3 regions of the Novosphingobium aquiterrae genome follow, and region 2 is predicted to be linked to each of the others. Evidence: predicted binding sites of a transcription regulator. Region 2 holds the regulator's gene; each other region holds the start of a gene.

Region 1 (5,109 bases), on a different contig from region 2:
GCACCAATGGCCTCGACGTGGCGGCCAATTCTGGCGCCAACGTGTGGATGCACAACAATTTTCTGGTCGAACGCAGCGGCAAGATGAGCAAGTCGTCGGGCGAGTTCCTGCGGCTGCAACTGCTGATCGACAAGGGCTATCACCCGCTGGCCTACCGGATGCTGTGCCTGCAGGCGCATTACCGCAGCGAGCTTGAGTTCAGCTGGGATGGGCTGGGCGCGGCGCTGACACGGCTCAAGCGGCTGGCCATGGCGACGGCCGCGCTGCGGGCGCAGGCCGAACCGGCGGAGGCAGCGGGAGCACGCTTTGCCGAGCACCTTGCGCGGTTTGATGCTGCGGTATCAGACGATCTCAACACGGCAGTCGCCCTGACGGTGATGGAAGAGGTCGCCGCGATGAAGAAGGTCGATGCCGGAGAGAAGCTGGCCGCGTTCGCGACGATGGATGCGGTGCTGGGCCTTGGCCTGCTGACGCTCGATCGCACCGAACTGCGCCTTCGCCCCAAGGCAGCGACGATGGCCGAGGCGGAGATCAATGCGATCCTTGCCCAGCGCAAGGAGGCCCGCGCCGCCAGGGACTTCGCCACCTCCGACCGCCTGCGTGACGAACTCGCGGCCCAGGGCGTCGATGCCATGGACGGCGATCCGCTTGGCTGGGACTGGAAGCTCGACACATGAAACTCTGGCGCCTGACCCGCGCGCCGTTCGTGGCGCTCGACGGGAAGGGCGCGGAATTGCACGGTGCGCGCTATGCCCCACCGGGCCATCCGGTGGTCAGCCTGGCAAGCGAGGCCGGCCTCGCGGTGCTGGTGGCGCTGCGTTATCAACCGCGCGATCTTGCGGGCATTGCGGACGATTTCGTGCTCGGCTGGACCGAGGTCGAGGCCATGCCCCTGCGCGTGCCCGATCCCGATGAGGACACGGTCCGCGCCTTCGTCGGTGACTGGCTTGAAACCCGCGCATCGCTGACCTGCGCCATCCGTTCGCGGGTTCTTCCCGAAGCGGATGTGATCTATTTGAACCCGCGCCATCCCGATGCCGCGGGCGTTCCGCCGCTTACCACCCGCCCGTTCTATTTCGCCCAGTGCCTGCATCGCCCGCCGATGCTCGACGCCTTCAAGGACCGGACATGACCGTCATCGTTCTCAACGCCGTGCTCAAACCCCTGATCGCGGCGCGCCTGCCGGCCTGGGCCGACGTCCGCTGGTACGCCAGCAAGGAGGAGGCATTTGCTCTCGCGCCCGAGGCCGAAATCGGCTGGTTTGACATGCATTCGAAAGAGGACATGGCGCAGGTGTTCGACCTAGCGACGCAGCTGAAATGGCTCAATTCGGTCTATGCCGGGGTCGAGAGCTTTCCGCTTGATCTGCTGCGCCAGCGCGGCGTCACGCTGACCAACGGAGCGGGGATCAACGCCGTGCCGATCGCCGAATATGTGGTGATGCTGATGCTCGGCCACGCCAAGAATTATCGCGAAGTTTTCCGTGCCCAGGAAAGGCACGAGTGGCTGAAGGGCATGCCTGGCGTGCGCGAGCTTCACGGCAGCGAAGCACTCATTCTGGGCTATGGCGAGATCGGCCAGGCGGTCGAGCAACGCCTGCTGCCCTTCGGGGTCACGGTAACCAAGGTCCGCCGCAGCCCGGGGGCGGGCGTGCTCGGCCCCGATGAATGGCGCGCCGCGCTGGGCCGGTTCGACTGGATCATCATCGCCGTGCCAGCAACGGCCGAGACCGAGGACATGATCGGCATCGCTGAGCTGGCGGCGATGAAGCCCGGCGCCGTGCTGGTCAATGTCGCGCGCGGCAGCGTGATCGATCAGGACGCGCTGGTCGCGGCGCTTAACGAAAGCCGCATCGGCGGGGCGCTGCTTGACGTGACTACGCCCGAACCGCTGCCCGAGGACCACCCGCTGTGGACGCTCGACAATGTCCAGGTGTCGATGCACCTGTCGGGTCGCGGGCCGATGGACCGGATGTTTGCGCGCGCAGCGGAACGGTTCCTGGTCAACCTGGAGCGCTGGCACGGCGGGGAACCGGTGGCGCCGCAGGTCGACCTCGCGCGCGGCTACTAGACCTCGTCGAGCAGCAGCAGTTCGACCTCGACCTCCAGCCGGGGTTCGGGCAAGGCGCTGTGAGTAACCGCGACAACCGCGGCGTCGGCGACAAGCTGGCGCGGTATGGCAAATTCATGCTCGGGCAGGGCATCGATCAGCGCTTCGCCCGCGGCAACCGCCTCGGCCCCGCAGAAGGCCAGTCGCACCGTGTGGCGTGTGCCGGAGAATGTCACGCTGGCCCAGGCGCGCTCGGCATGGCTGAGCAGTTCGGCCTTGCCCTGGCCAAGCGCAAGCAGCGCCGACAGCAAGGGTAGCCACGGCCGCCCGCGCGGGGGCCGGCAAGCGGCACGAAGCATCGACTGGCTGGCGGCGGGATCAAGCTGCATGGGCGTTCTTTCGATAGATGTTCATGAAATGTTCTACACGTTCTTCGGTTGCAGGGCGGGGGGTGCGGCCGTTGCGCAGGTCTTCGACGAAGCGCGGATCGTGGGCGGCGAGCCGGCCGAACTTGGTCCACGGCATTCCGGTTTCACGCAAGAAGCGCTCGATCCGGGTAATCAACATTGCTCTGCCCCTTTCCGCTGGCGAATCGACGAAGGATTTATCCCTTTGTTCTTCGCCAAATCCTACTTGTCTAGGAAAAATACTTCGAGTAAGGCAATTCCATGATTGCAACCAATCCGCGCGCCCGTTTGCTTGATCTGGCCACCCAGCGCGGCGTCAGCCTGTCCGGGCTGTCCGAACTAATCGGACGCAATGGCACGTATTTGCAGCAATTTATCCGCAAGGGCAGCCCGCGCAAGCTGGAAGAGACCGATCGCCGGACGCTGGCGCGGTTCTTTGGTGTGGCCGAATCGGAACTTGGTGCACCAGAGGAAAAATCCATTCAAGGTGCAGGAAATGCGCGTCGCGGTGACTGGTGCGATGTGCCGCGGTTGGCGCTGGGCGCCTCGGCCGGTCCAGGCTTGCTGACAGGGGAAGAGGCGGCGATCGGCGCTTTCCGCTTTTCCAGCCGCTGGCTGCGCGAACAGGGGCTCGATCCGGCGCAGCTGTCGGCGATCCGGGTCGAAGGCGATTCGATGGAAGGCACGCTGCGCGACGGCGACGAGATTCTGGTCGACCGGGCCCCGCGCCCCTTGCGCGACGGGATCCACGTGGTGCGGGCGGGCGATGCCTTGCTGGTCAAGCGACTCGATACCGCGCAGCCGGGCAAGGTCGTGCTGGTCAGCGACAATCCGGCCTATCGCCCAATCGAGCTGGCCCCCGACGAGGTCCAGGTGATCGGCCGGGTGGTGTGGAAGAGTGGCCGGCTTTGAGGGAATTCGTCCGCTTCGATCAGCGCAGATCCACCAGCGAAACCCCCGGCAAGGCCGCTGCGCCGGGCTGTTCGGTCCAATGGCGCATGTTGAGCACCGCGCCGTCCGCCTGCAGCGCGCCGACCCGGCCCGGATCGATCTCTGCATAGAGCCACTGCCCGGCGTCGACCGGCCCCAGGGCGACGATGCCGTCATCGGGGAAGGGGCCATCGGGCGGGCCGAAGATGCCAGCAGCGCCGCGGTTGACGTCGATCGCGGGGGACCAGTCGGCATTGCCCACCAAGGGCGCCTGGACGGTGTAGCACTGTCCTTCCATCGCCCGCGCCTGTGCTGCCAGGCGGACGCGCCAATAGCCGTGCAGACTGTCGGTGCAGGACGGCATCAGCAGCACCTGCGCGCCGGCCTCGACCTGCGCGCGGGCCAGTAGCGGAAACTCGCTGTCATAGCAGATCAGCACCCCGATCCGACCCAGCGCGGTGTCGAACAGGCGCAGCGGTGCGCCGGCCGAAACACCCCAGGTCTCGCGTTCGAAGCGGGTCATGATCAGCTTGTCCTGCACGCCCATCTTGCCGTTCGGCGCGAACAGCCGGGCGCGATTGACGAAGCTGCCGTCGCCCTGGCGGCAGGGGCCGCTGGCCGCCAGAATATGCATGCCGTGACGCGCTGCCAACTCGCGGTGCAGCTGATCGACCCGCGGCATCAGCCCGGCAACGAAGGCCATCGACCGGGCCAGATCGCCCATTGTCGCGGGATCGAGCGAGGCGAGCTCCATCGCGCCGTACTCAGGAAACACCGCAAGCCTAGCGCCGCGATCGGCAGCCTCGGCAAGCCAGCGTTCGAGCTTGGCGGCGTAGTGCGCCCAGTCGGCCAGGCGCTCCACCGGATATTGTGCGGCAGCGACGATGAAGGTCATGCCCGGCGAATCCAGTACTGCATCGGCTTCAGGCTTTCGGCGGCCTCGCCATGTTCCTTCCAGGCCAGTTCGGTCACGACACCGGGCAGCGGCGCATAGCCGCGCTTGCGCCAGAACCCGTCGAGCGGGACATAGCCGGTGGGCCTGGACGGGTGATCGTCAGGCCGGACAACGGCCGCGAAATAGGTTGCGGCCGCGCCCCAGGCGGCTGCGTGCGCCTCGCGGTGATCGAAAAAGGCGTGGCCGACGCCCTGACCGCGATAATTGGGCAGCAGCACGCTTTCGCCGAAATAGAACAGCGTGGCCGTGTCGATCCCGCGCGCTTCGAAGGGTGCGCGGAATTCGGCCTTGCTGGCGTCCATCGGCGATGCCGTGGCCGCGCCGACGATCGCCGCGCCGTCGAAGGCGGCGACCAGCACGGCATCGCGCGCCGCGACGAAATCGCGCAGATAGTCCGCTTCGTATGCGGCATCACCGTCGTAAAGATAGGGATAGGCCGCGAAGACTTCGATCCGCAGCCGGGCCAGGTCGTCGATCGCGGCGTCGATCTCGCCGCCGGTCAGCGGCCGGACGGTCAGGCTCATCCGCCGACCTGCGCGGTCCAGTCGGCCAGGTTGTAGTAAACGCTGACCCGGGTGATCGCACCGTCCGACAGATCGAAGAAGGCGCCGGCGGGCAGCTCATAGGTCTGCCCGGCGGCTTCGGGCAGGCCTTCGTCGGTGGCGAGGTATTTGCCGTGAACGACGAACTCGGCGCTGGCGCGGGTTCCTTCGTCGTTGGCCATGGTGACGATGTCGGTCAGCCGTTCGCTGTAGCAGCGGTCCATAT
Region 2 (5,109 bases):
CAATGCTGAGCCTGGCGGCATTGCGGGGCGAAGGCCGCTTTCCTTATCTGCGTCAGTCGCTTGTGGTCGCGCTATGTGCGGCGGCGGCGGGTTCGCTGCTGGTCTGGGGCAAGTCTGCACTGGTCGGAACACCGCCCGTTGCCCGACCGATGGTGACCATGCTTGAGGGCAAGGTGCTCGACCGGCAAGAGCAGCCTGCCGAGCATCGCGTCCGCCTGACACTGGCCACGCGGGAACCCGAAACGGGCCGGGCGATCAAGGTCCGGCTAAACCTCGATCTCGACAGCGACCGCATCGCTCTGGTCGATGGCGCCGTCGTGCGCTTGCGGGCACGGCTGGTTCCGCCAGCGCCGCCGATGCTGCCCGGCGGATATGACTTCGCCCGTACGGCGTGGTTCTCGGGCCTGGCGGCAACAGGCAGCGTGCTAGGGCCGGTGTCGATTGTCGCGCCAGGCGACAACGGCGGTTGGCTTCAGCGCCTGCAACGAAGCCTGTCGCGCCATGTCCGCGCCAACCTGGATGGATCGGCAGGCACTATCGCGGCCGCTTTTGCCAGCGGCGACCGCGGGGCGATTGCCGAGGCGGACGAGAACGCGATGCGCGATGCGGGACTTACGCATCTGCTGTCGATCAGCGGCCTGCACGTCAGCGCGGTGATCGCTGCGACCTATGTGCTGGTCTTGCGATTGCTCGCCCTGATGCCGTGGATCGCGCTCCGCCTGCGATTGCCGCTTGTTGCGGCGGGGGGCGGGGCGCTGGCCGGGATCGGCTACACCTTGCTCACCGGGTCCGAGGTGCCAACGATCCGCTCGTGCATCGGCGCTCTGCTCGTACTGGCCGCACTGGCGCTGGGGCGCGAGGCCTTGAGCATGCGGATGATCGCGGTGGGGGCCGGCGCGATTCTTCTGCTGTGGCCTGAAGCCCTGGTCGGGCCGAGCTTCCAGATGAGCTTCGCCGCAGTGATCGCGATTGTCGCGCTGCACGGCGAACCGCGGATCCACGCCTTGTTCCAGGCGCGTGAGGAGCCGCTGTGGGCCAAGGCGCTGCGTCAGATCGGCTCGTTGCTTCTGACGGGCGTCGTGATCGAGTTGGCCTTGCTGCCGATTGGTCTGTTCCACTTTCATCGCGCCGGGGTGTACGGCGCACTTGCCAATGTCGTGGCGATCCCGCTGACGACCTTCCTGTCGATGCCGCTGATCGCCTTGGCCCTGCTGTTCGATGCCATAGGCGCCGGCGCGCCGTTCTGGTGGCTGGCTGGCAAGTCGCTCGATCTGCTGCTGGACCTGGCGCACTGGACCGCCAGCTGGCCCGGCGCGGTGACAATGATGCCGGCCATGGGCCGACCAGCGCTGGGACTGTTCCTGCTGGGTGCTTTATGGCTGGCACTCTGGCGCGGGCGCGTGCGCCTGCTGGGTCTGATTCCCGCCGCCGCCGGGACTCTGCTTCTGACCTTGGCCGAGCCACCGGACGTGCTGATTTCAAGCGACGGCCGCCATGTCGGCGTGACGGGCGAGGGCGAAGCTTTGCTCGTCCTGCGTGACAGCCGCAGCGACTTCGCGCGCGATAATCTGGCCGAACTGTCCGGCATGGAAGGCGAGATGCGGCTGATCGCCGACTGGCCCGGGGCGCATTGCAATCCCGATTTCTGCGCGATCACGCTGAGGCGCGGCGGACGCGACTGGCAGCTGCTGATCGGGCGCGGCAAGGACATGGTCGAAGAACGCGCACTCGCGGCAGCGTGCGAACGCGTCGATGTGGTCATCGCGGCGCGCTATCTGCCGCGCTCGTGCAAGCCCCGCTGGATCAAGGCCGACCGGCGGATGCTGGACCGGACTGGCGGTTTGTCACTCGACCTGGAACGGGTACGATTTCGTACGGTTGCCGAAGATGAGGGTCGCCATGGCTGGTGGCAGCCCGCAGCCCGGGCCTACGCCTTTGCTCCGAAGTCGAACGTCACCGGCAATGGCAAGGCGCCACAACCTTTCGGTGCGGCGCCGCGCATAGAACAATCCAATGCCACTCAGTGATAGCGGCGCAGCAGCCCTGCCAGCTTGCCCTGAACCACCACTTCGCGCGGATCGTAGATCTGCGGCTCATAGGCGGCATTGGCCGGATCGAGGCGGACCCGGCCATGCTCCCGGTGCAAATACTTGAGCGTCGCTTCCTCGCCGCGGACAAGGGCAACAACAATCTCGCCATCGCGGGCGCTGTCGGTACGGCGGATCAACGCATAGTCACCGTCCAGGATGCCCGCATCGATCATCGAATCGCCCGACACTTCCAGCGCGTAGTGTTCGCCCGCACCAAGCAGGGCAGCCGGCACCGGCAGCATCGCCGCGGTCTCCATCGCCTCTATCGGCACGCCGGCGGCAATCCGGCCATGAAGCGGAATCTCGATCACGTCATTGGCCGGGGCAGGGCGCGCTTCCGGCGGACGGACCACGGCAGCGGTGCTGTTGGTATTGGCCGCGCGCGGTGCCGGCTTGGCTCCGACATCGTCGGGCTGACGCAGCACTTCCAGCGCGCGGGCGCGATTGGGCAGGCGGCGGATGAAGCCGCGTTCCTCCAGCGCGGAAATCAATCGGTGCACGCCCGACTTCGACTTGAGGTCCAGCGCCTCCTTCATTTCCTCGAACGAGGGGGACACCCCGGTCTCTTCCAGGCGGACCTGGATGAAACGGATCAATTCGTGCTGCTTGCGGGTCAGCATGCGCCTGTCACTCCGATGGAACGGGTGGAACATCCCAGCGATGTATCCGCACCGTTCAGTGAACGAATGCGGAACATCTAAGCAACGAAACGAATCGCGTCAAGCATTTCCGCCATTTCGGCGCAATCACCCGTCAGCGCGCCAGGTCCCCGATTTGCCGCCGCGCTTTTCGATCAGGCGCACTCCTTCGATGACCATGGCTTTGTCGATGGCCTTGGCCATGTCGTACAGCGTGAGCAGTGCAACCGACACCGCGGTCAGTGCTTCCATCTCGACCCCGGTGCGCCCCGTCAGCGCGGCGGCGGCGCGCACGATTACGGCTTCCGCGCCCAGTTCGAAGTCGAGGGTAACGCTATCGAGGGCCAGTGGATGGCATAGCGGGATCAGCTCGGCGGTCTTCTTGGCCGCCATGATCCCGGCAATACGCGCGGCGGCAAGGACGTCGCCCTTTGGCACGGTGCCATCGCGGATGGCCGCCAGCGCCGCCGCATTCATAAGGATGCGGCCCTCGGCGATCGCGCTCCGCGCTGTGTCGGCCTTGCCGCCGATGTCGACCATGCGCGCCTTGCCCGACTCGTCGAGATGGGTGAGCTTGTTCATGCTTTCAGCCGATCATATGAACGACCTGACAAAATGCACAGGGTCGCGAAAATGGAAAAACGTGCTCTCTGCCGGACCGGTTGAAAAACCGCGGTAATAGCAAGGGGAGGGGTGCTGGGCATGCCTTGCCTGTGCCAGAAAGCCGCGCTGTAGGACAGTCTAACCCTGCAGCAGCGACCGGGTGGCTGCGGCAAGGTCGGCCTGGCGCATCAGGCTTTCGCCGACCAGGAACGTGCGTACGCCGCGCTCCGCCAGACGGAGCAGGTCGGCGTGGTGGTTGATCCCGCTCTCGCTGACCAGCAAGGTGCCTTCAGGAGCGAGCGGCAGCAACCGTTCGGTCGTCGACAGGTCGGTGACGAAGCGCTTGAGATCGCGGTTGTTGACGCCGATCAGGCGGGAGTGGAGCCTTGTGGCGCGCTCCATCTCGGCCTCGTTATGGACTTCGACCAGCACGTCCAGCCCGCGCTCGATCGCCGCGGTTTCGATTTCAGCCATTTGCGCATCGTCCAGCGCAGCGACGATGATCAGGATCGCATCGGCACCGATCGCGCGCGCTTCGGCCACCTGCCACGGATCCACCATGAAGTCCTTGCGCAGCACCGGCAGATCGCAAGCGGCCCGGGCCGCGGTCAGATAGTCTTCATGGCCCTGGAAGAACGGTGCATCGGTCAAGACAGACAGGCAGGCCGCGCCGCCCTGTTCATAAGCGGCGGCATGGGCCGGCGGATCGAAATCGCCGCGAATCAGACCTTTGGATGGCGAGGCTTTCTTGATTTCTGCGATCAGCGCGAAGCCATTTGCGGCTTTGCGGCGCAGCGCCGCCTCAAACCCGCGCGGCGGGGTCTGCATGGTAGCGCGCGTATCGAGGTCAGCCAAAGAGGTCAGCGCCTTGCGCGCGGCGACTTCAACCCGCTTGGTGGCGCAGATTTCGGCAAGCTTGTCAGTCATCGTACGGTATCGATCCAGCAATCGAGCAGAGCCTTGGCCAAGCCCTTGTCGAGCGTTTCGGCGGCTTCCTCAACCCCTTCCAGCCAGTCCTCGACCTGGTCCGCCACCAGCAGCGCTGCAGCCGAATTGAGTAGGACCGCGTCGCGGTAAGCGCCGGGCTGGCCCATCAGCACGTCGCGCAAGGCAGCGGCGTTGAATCGAGCATCGCCGCCGCGCAGATCATCAAGATCGTGAGAGGCAAGCCCGGCATCTTCGGGCCGGATCTCGGCAGGTACGCCGGGAATGCCCAATGCGGCGACATAGCTGGTACCAGCGATTGACAACTCGTCGAGCCCTTCAGCCCCGGAAACGATCAGCGCCGCTTCGGTGCCAAGCAGGTCCATCGCATCGCGATACAGCGCAATAAGCGACGGATGGGCGACCCCGACAAGTTGCCGCGAGACACCGGCCGGATTGGCAAGCGGTCCGCACAGATTGAAAATCGTCCTGCGGCCCAAAGCCTTGCGGATCGGTGCAACGCGGGCCAGCGCAGGGTGATGGGACTGGGCGAAAAGGAAGGCGATGCCCAGATCGGGCAGGGTCTGCTCGGCCAGTTCGCTGGCCCGCGCCAGGTTGAGCCCCAGCGCCTCGAGCGTATCGGCCCCGCCGGCCAGACTGGAGGCGGCGCGGTTGCCGTGCTTGGCGACCGGCACCCCGCAGGCTGCGACGACCAGCGCCACCGCAGTCGAGACATTGACGCTGTGCTGCCCGTCACCGCCGGTCCCGCAGACGTCGATCGCGCCGGCAGGGGCCACCACTCGCCGCATCCGCGCCCGCATAGCCAGAACCAGCCCGGCAACGTCGGTCGCGCG
Region 3 (5,109 bases), on a different contig from region 2:
CGACCGGCGAAGCCCCCCTCCCCTCAGCCTGGCGTCGCCGCGGACCTCCCTGTCCCCCAGCGTTCGGCTGTGCGATCGACGGCGAGTTCACTGGAACAGGTCTGGCAGAGCGCGAAGGCTTCGGCGGGCGTGCCCGCGAGCCATTGCTCCCAGTTCTCTTGGCGCAAAACGACGGGCATGCGGTCGTGTACCTCGGCCATCTGCGGGCAGCCGTCGACCATGACCATCGAATAGGCCGCGCCCCACTCCTCGGTCGGGCGCCACAGGCCTGCGACCGCGAAGACATCTGCGCCCGCCAGCGAGTACCAGGTCCGGGTCATCTGGCCCTTGATGCCCTCGGCCTCGGCCCAGGCGGTGACGGGGATCAGGCAGCGCCGTCGCTCGAAGCTCGGACGCCAGAATGCAGTGCCGAGCTTGTCCTCGCGCGCATTGTTGACGGGCTTGGGCTTGAGTGGCTGTCCGTTCTTGCCTTTGAGGACAAGCGGGAAACCCCAGGTCATGCCCCGCGTCTCGCCCTCGGCGACGACAAGGCCGGGATAGCCGGGGTAGACTTCGGCCGCGAAGTTCGCGCCAGAGGCGCAGCGCGCACCGAACAACCGGGCGATTTCCGCAGGGGCCTTGGTCATGCGGTAGATGGGGTGATTGCGATCAGTTGTCCGTCGGAGCAGCCTTCCTCTGTGAACGAAGAGCAGGAGAAGGGTTATGAACCATTATGCTGGTCTGGATGTGTCGCTGAACGAAACGGCAATCTGCGTCGTCGATGAAAACGGGGTGATCCTCAAGGAAGGCGCAGTGCCTTCCGAGCCGGACGACATCTGCTCGTGGTTGGCATCGCTGGATGTGCCCATTGAGAGGGCCGGCCTTGAGATCGGTGGTCTTTCCCGCTGGCTTTATGGGGAGCTCCGGGTGCGTGGCGTTCATGCTGTCTGCATCGACCCGAGAAAGCTACGTGGATTGACCAAGACAATGCCGGTCAAAACCGACCGGAATGATGCCCGCTCGATCGCCCAGGTGATCCGCATTGGCTGGTATTCCGTCGTGCACGTCAAAAGCGAGGTCAGCCAGGAGCTCCGAATGCTTCTGACCAACCGGCGGACACTCCTGACAAAGGCCATCGACATTGAGAACGAAATACGCGGGACGTTGCGCGTATTTGGAGTGAAGTTGTCCGGCCGCATTACCACTCATACGTTCGAGCAAAGGGCTCTTGAGCTGGTCGCTTCTATGCCCCGGCTGGAGGCAATGATCCGCCCAATGCTGGCAGCGTGGGCAGCTCTGCGAGAGCAATATACGGTGCTCCACCGGATGCTGCTGCAAGCAGTGCGATGCGATGAAACGTGTCGCCGCCTGATGACGGTTCCGGGTGTTGGAGCGGTTACCGCCATCATGTTCGCGGTAACGATCGACGATCCTGACCGCTTTCATCGATCTCGCGATGTGGGCGCTCATCTCGGTCTGACCCCAAGAAAATATGCTTCTGGTGAGGTCGACCGAAATGGCAGGATCTCGAAAATCGGCGACAGCGGCATGAGAACGGTGCTTTATCAGGCCGCATTGGCGCTGCTCACGCGCAGCCAACGCTGGTGTAAGCTCAAAGCTTGGGGAATGCAGGTTGCGAAGCGTCGTGGTCAGCGCCGCGCTGTGGTCGCAGTCGCGCGTAAGCTGGCTATCCTGATGCATCGGATCTGGGCCGACGGCAGCGAATTCCATTGGAGTCAGGAAGCCGCCTAACTCAATCGCAGGTTATCTGAATCCGCCCTTGGGCGGTGATGCCCCCGGGAGGACGAGGTCGAGGAGACTGCGCTGCAACCTTTGTGCGAAAGCCCGTTGGTAGATAGCAGCCCTCGATCTTCGGACCATCATCTTGAGGCGGTCTTGCGCCGACCTCGTAGACAAGAGCGAACCTGACGGGGACGTCAAAAACGATGACCGAATGCCAAGTGGGAGATGGCTATGGTTTGAACATCACGCTACAGTGACCAGTGTCTGCTCGACAGTCGAGCGGATCCGAAACGACTGCGCTGCAACTTGAGTGCTCAAGCACGTCGGTAGATGGCAGCGTTCGGCTCGGGCTGCTCCGACGGACAACTGATCGCAATCAGACAACAAGTTGCACATGCCTTGATGCTCGGCGGACCGCCCTGCCTTGTCAATCGGGACGAGCGGCGGCACCAGCCACCTTGCAAATATGTTCTTCCTATGTTCTCATGCCCACATGGAACGAATCGATACGTCTGCTGTCGCTTATGCGATCCTGGACGCCCCGGGCTGGGCGCGGGTCGGGATCACGGCCCCAAGCTCCTGCCTGCGCGAGGATGCCGCGTTCGAACTCGCGCGCGTGATTGCCGATGCGGTCGATGCGCCGGCAAGTTCATCGCCTTCTGAGCAATCCACCCTGCCGCTCTGAAGCGCACCAGCTCAGCCCGCCGGGCGGGCGAGCAGCGCCTCGATCTGCGGATCGAGCGGAAATCCGAAACGCCGGGCGATTTCGGCGGCGTGTTCGAAGTCGGCAGCGCTGACGTGGAGCGAGCGGGCGAGATCTGCGAGCGTCTCGCCTGCTCGCGGTGCGGACAGCGCATGGAGATTCCCGTGCGCCTGCGTCACCGCAAACGGCCAGGTCATGGCCACGCCAATCACGTCTTCGGCGAGCACGACTAGCGTGTCTCCGGTATTGATGGCCTCGTCGCACTGGACCGCATCGTAGGCATTACCGGTGCTGGCAAAGGCGTGGTGGCGCCGGGTGATGAAGGCGAAGCGTTCACTGTCGGTCAGCATGTCTGGTCTCCGGGTATCCCCATGCAAATGAAGAGGCGGAACGCCGGGCGGGGGGCAGTGCCGACGTTCCGCCTCAGGCCGCGCGGGGGGGCTCATCCGCGGCCTTTGCACGAGGACGGGGACCCGCTTGGGGTCCCCGCCGGTTGGAGTTGGACTTGCCGATCAGGCGTCGACGAGCGGCGGCAGCGCGCCGTCGTGTTCGGCGCCGTCCTTGGCGCCCGCCCGGCCGCGCTTGGCGGGCGGGGTCGCGGTGCTGTCGCCCAGGCCGTCACCGGCCTGTTCCTCGCTGCGGTCGCCGCCGGCATCGTCAGCCGGGAACATGTCGCTCTCGCCGTATTCGGCCGAACCGAGCTGGCTGTTGCGGCGGCGCGGACGCTGCCAGGCCACCGCCATGGTGCCATCCTCGCGCGGGAAAGCGGCGATGTAGAGCGGCTGCGCCATCGACGGATCGTCGATCTTGCCCTGGTAGAAGCTCTCGCCGGTCGAGTTCGAGGAGAGTTCGAAGAGCGCGCCGACGATCACCCAGCGGCGCTGGTCGTTGAGCGCGACGATCTCGTAGCGGGGCGCGCGGGGGTTGCTGGAGGTCACCGGCCGCAGGCCGATGGTGCGGGTGATGGTAAGCGTTTCGACAGAGCCGATCAGCTGGCCGTTGGCGTTCTTGCGGATTTCACCGATGTTCATGGACGTTCTCCTAGGTGGATCGATTGCGACCGAACCCCTTGTTCGATCACTCTCTTCCCACCCCCCTTCCCTCCCGGCCGTCAGGCCGAAGCTGCGGGCATTGCCCGCAGAGGTATCCAGGACCGCTCAAGCCATCCTTTCAGAAGGTTTCGAACGACCGAGGTTGGGGACACTCCTGAACGGCTCCTTTCGAAACCAGCATCTCGACAAGTAGTCGTTCGTTCAACTTTGGCGTTGAGACGCTTTTTTTCGCGCATCGTCGCGGTTGAACGACGGACCATTCCGTTCGCCCAAACGCGTGTTGCAAATTTCGTCCGCAGATGTTCAGCCAATTGCAGCCTTTTGGGATCGTGGTCGATCGGGCTTGAACTATGCATGTGGCCGGAGATGAAAGGTCTGGGCACGATTGCAGTCTTCTTCGTCTAGGTTGGGAAATTGTATCCCCAAGCGAACCGTGACGTGAGCTATGGTGGGCTATCGCCTTGAGCGTGCTTGACGCACGCATAGGAGTAAGGCCCGTGAAGAATACTGCCATGATACTTTCGCTCGCCATCGCAACGCTTCTCGCGCCGCAAATCGGCCAGGCAAAACCGGTCGGCATCACAATGGTGCAGGCCCGCGCCATCGCGCTCAGAGCTGCGCCCGGCCACATCGAAAAGGCCGAACGCGAGCGCGAAGGCGGGGGGATGCGCTATTCGTTCGACATCCGGCAGGGCCAGCGGATCCACGAAATCGGCGTCGATTCTGTCACCGGCAGGATCGTCGAGAACAAGTTCGAACCGCTGAACGCCAGGGATTGAACGACGGGACGATGCGCATCCTGCTGGCTGAAGACGACGATGACACCCGGCACTTCGTCGAGCGCGGGCTCGGCGAACTGGGGCACAATGTCATCTCCGCCGAAAACGGGGAGGATGCGCTTCATCTTGCAGTGACCGAGGCGGTCGACGTGATCGTGCTCGACAGGATGATGCCCGTTCTTGACGGTCTATCTATCCTCAAGCGCTTGCGAGCCGGGGGTGTCGCGGCGCCGGTGCTGATGCTGACCGCGCTTGGCCGCATCGAGGATCGCGTGGATGGCCTTGAAGCCGGTGCTGACGACTATCTGATCAAGCCCTTTGCATTCAGTGAGCTGGCCGCCCGCATCCAGGCGCTCGGGCGCCGCACCGCGCCAGCGGCAGCCGCGACGAAGTTGGCGGCAGGCGGCATAGAAATGGACCTGCTCGCGCGCGAGGTCCGGCGCGAGGGCAAAGCGGTTCTTCTCCAGCCGCGCGAATTTCGATTGCTCGAAGAGCTCCTGCGGCACGCTGGGGAGTTCGTCACCAGGACGATGCTGCTCGAGCGGGTGTGGGATTTTCACTTCGATCCGCAGACCAAGATCGTGGAAACCCACATGAGCCGGCTGCGCGCCAAGCTCAACGAAGGCCATCTTCCCGACGCCATCGAGACGGTGCGCGGCGTCGGCTACCGGCTGCGCGCGGCATGAGGTTGTTGCCACGCAGCGCCGCGAACCGCATCGCGCTGGTCGGCTTTCTTGTCTATGCTGTGGCAACCTTCGTGCTGGGCGCCGCGGTGATCTTCGCAACCCACGCTGCCTTTTCGCGCCAGATCGACGCCAACATCGAGCAGGCTTCCGCCGCGCTGCTGGTCGAA

The links. The regulator LexA, encoded in region 2, represses DNA repair genes until DNA is damaged. The targets are predictions, from matches to a motif close to GTTCCNCNCTTGTTCT.
Region 1: ACFFF7_RS14625 (S24 family peptidase) is a predicted target of LexA. The motif match lies at 2,653-2,668, and genes of this name have one in related genera.
Region 3: ACFFF7_RS08485 (DUF6771 family protein) is a predicted target of LexA. The motif match lies at 2,191-2,206, and genes of this name have one in related genera.

What each region holds. Positions count from the first base shown of each region.
Region 1 covers NZ_JBHLTL010000011.1:217,621-222,729, forward strand. Annotated here, with positions in the region: gene cysS (cysteine--tRNA ligase) at 1-677, shown strand, start outside; gene ACFFF7_RS14605 (RES family NAD+ phosphorylase) at 674-1,132, shown strand; gene ACFFF7_RS14610 (D-2-hydroxyacid dehydrogenase) at 1,129-2,070, shown strand; gene ACFFF7_RS14615 (hypothetical protein) at 2,067-2,438, opposite strand; gene ACFFF7_RS14620 (hypothetical protein) at 2,428-2,616, opposite strand; gene ACFFF7_RS14625 (S24 family peptidase) at 2,718-3,368, shown strand; gene ACFFF7_RS14630 (carbon-nitrogen hydrolase family protein) at 3,388-4,281, opposite strand; gene ACFFF7_RS14635 (GNAT family N-acetyltransferase) at 4,278-4,865, opposite strand; gene ACFFF7_RS14640 (ketosteroid isomerase-related protein) at 4,862-5,109, opposite strand, start outside.
Region 2 covers NZ_JBHLTL010000004.1:283,445-288,553, reverse strand. Annotated here, with positions in the region: gene ACFFF7_RS07355 (ComEC/Rec2 family competence protein) at 1-2,027, shown strand, start outside; gene lexA (transcriptional repressor LexA) at 2,021-2,710, opposite strand; gene moaC (cyclic pyranopterin monophosphate synthase MoaC) at 2,837-3,310, opposite strand; gene trpC (indole-3-glycerol phosphate synthase TrpC) at 3,470-4,258, opposite strand; gene trpD (anthranilate phosphoribosyltransferase) at 4,255-5,109, opposite strand, start outside.
Region 3 covers NZ_JBHLTL010000005.1:3,766-8,874, reverse strand. Annotated here, with positions in the region: gene ACFFF7_RS08495 (SOS response-associated peptidase) at 24-626, opposite strand; gene ACFFF7_RS08490 (IS110 family RNA-guided transposase) at 703-1,731, shown strand; gene ACFFF7_RS08485 (DUF6771 family protein) at 2,216-2,407, shown strand; gene ACFFF7_RS08480 (hypothetical protein) at 2,419-2,775, opposite strand; gene ACFFF7_RS08475 (DUF736 domain-containing protein) at 2,938-3,456, opposite strand; gene ACFFF7_RS08470 (PepSY domain-containing protein) at 3,975-4,256, shown strand; gene ACFFF7_RS08465 (response regulator transcription factor) at 4,268-4,942, shown strand; gene ACFFF7_RS08460 (sensor histidine kinase) at 4,939-5,109, shown strand, end outside.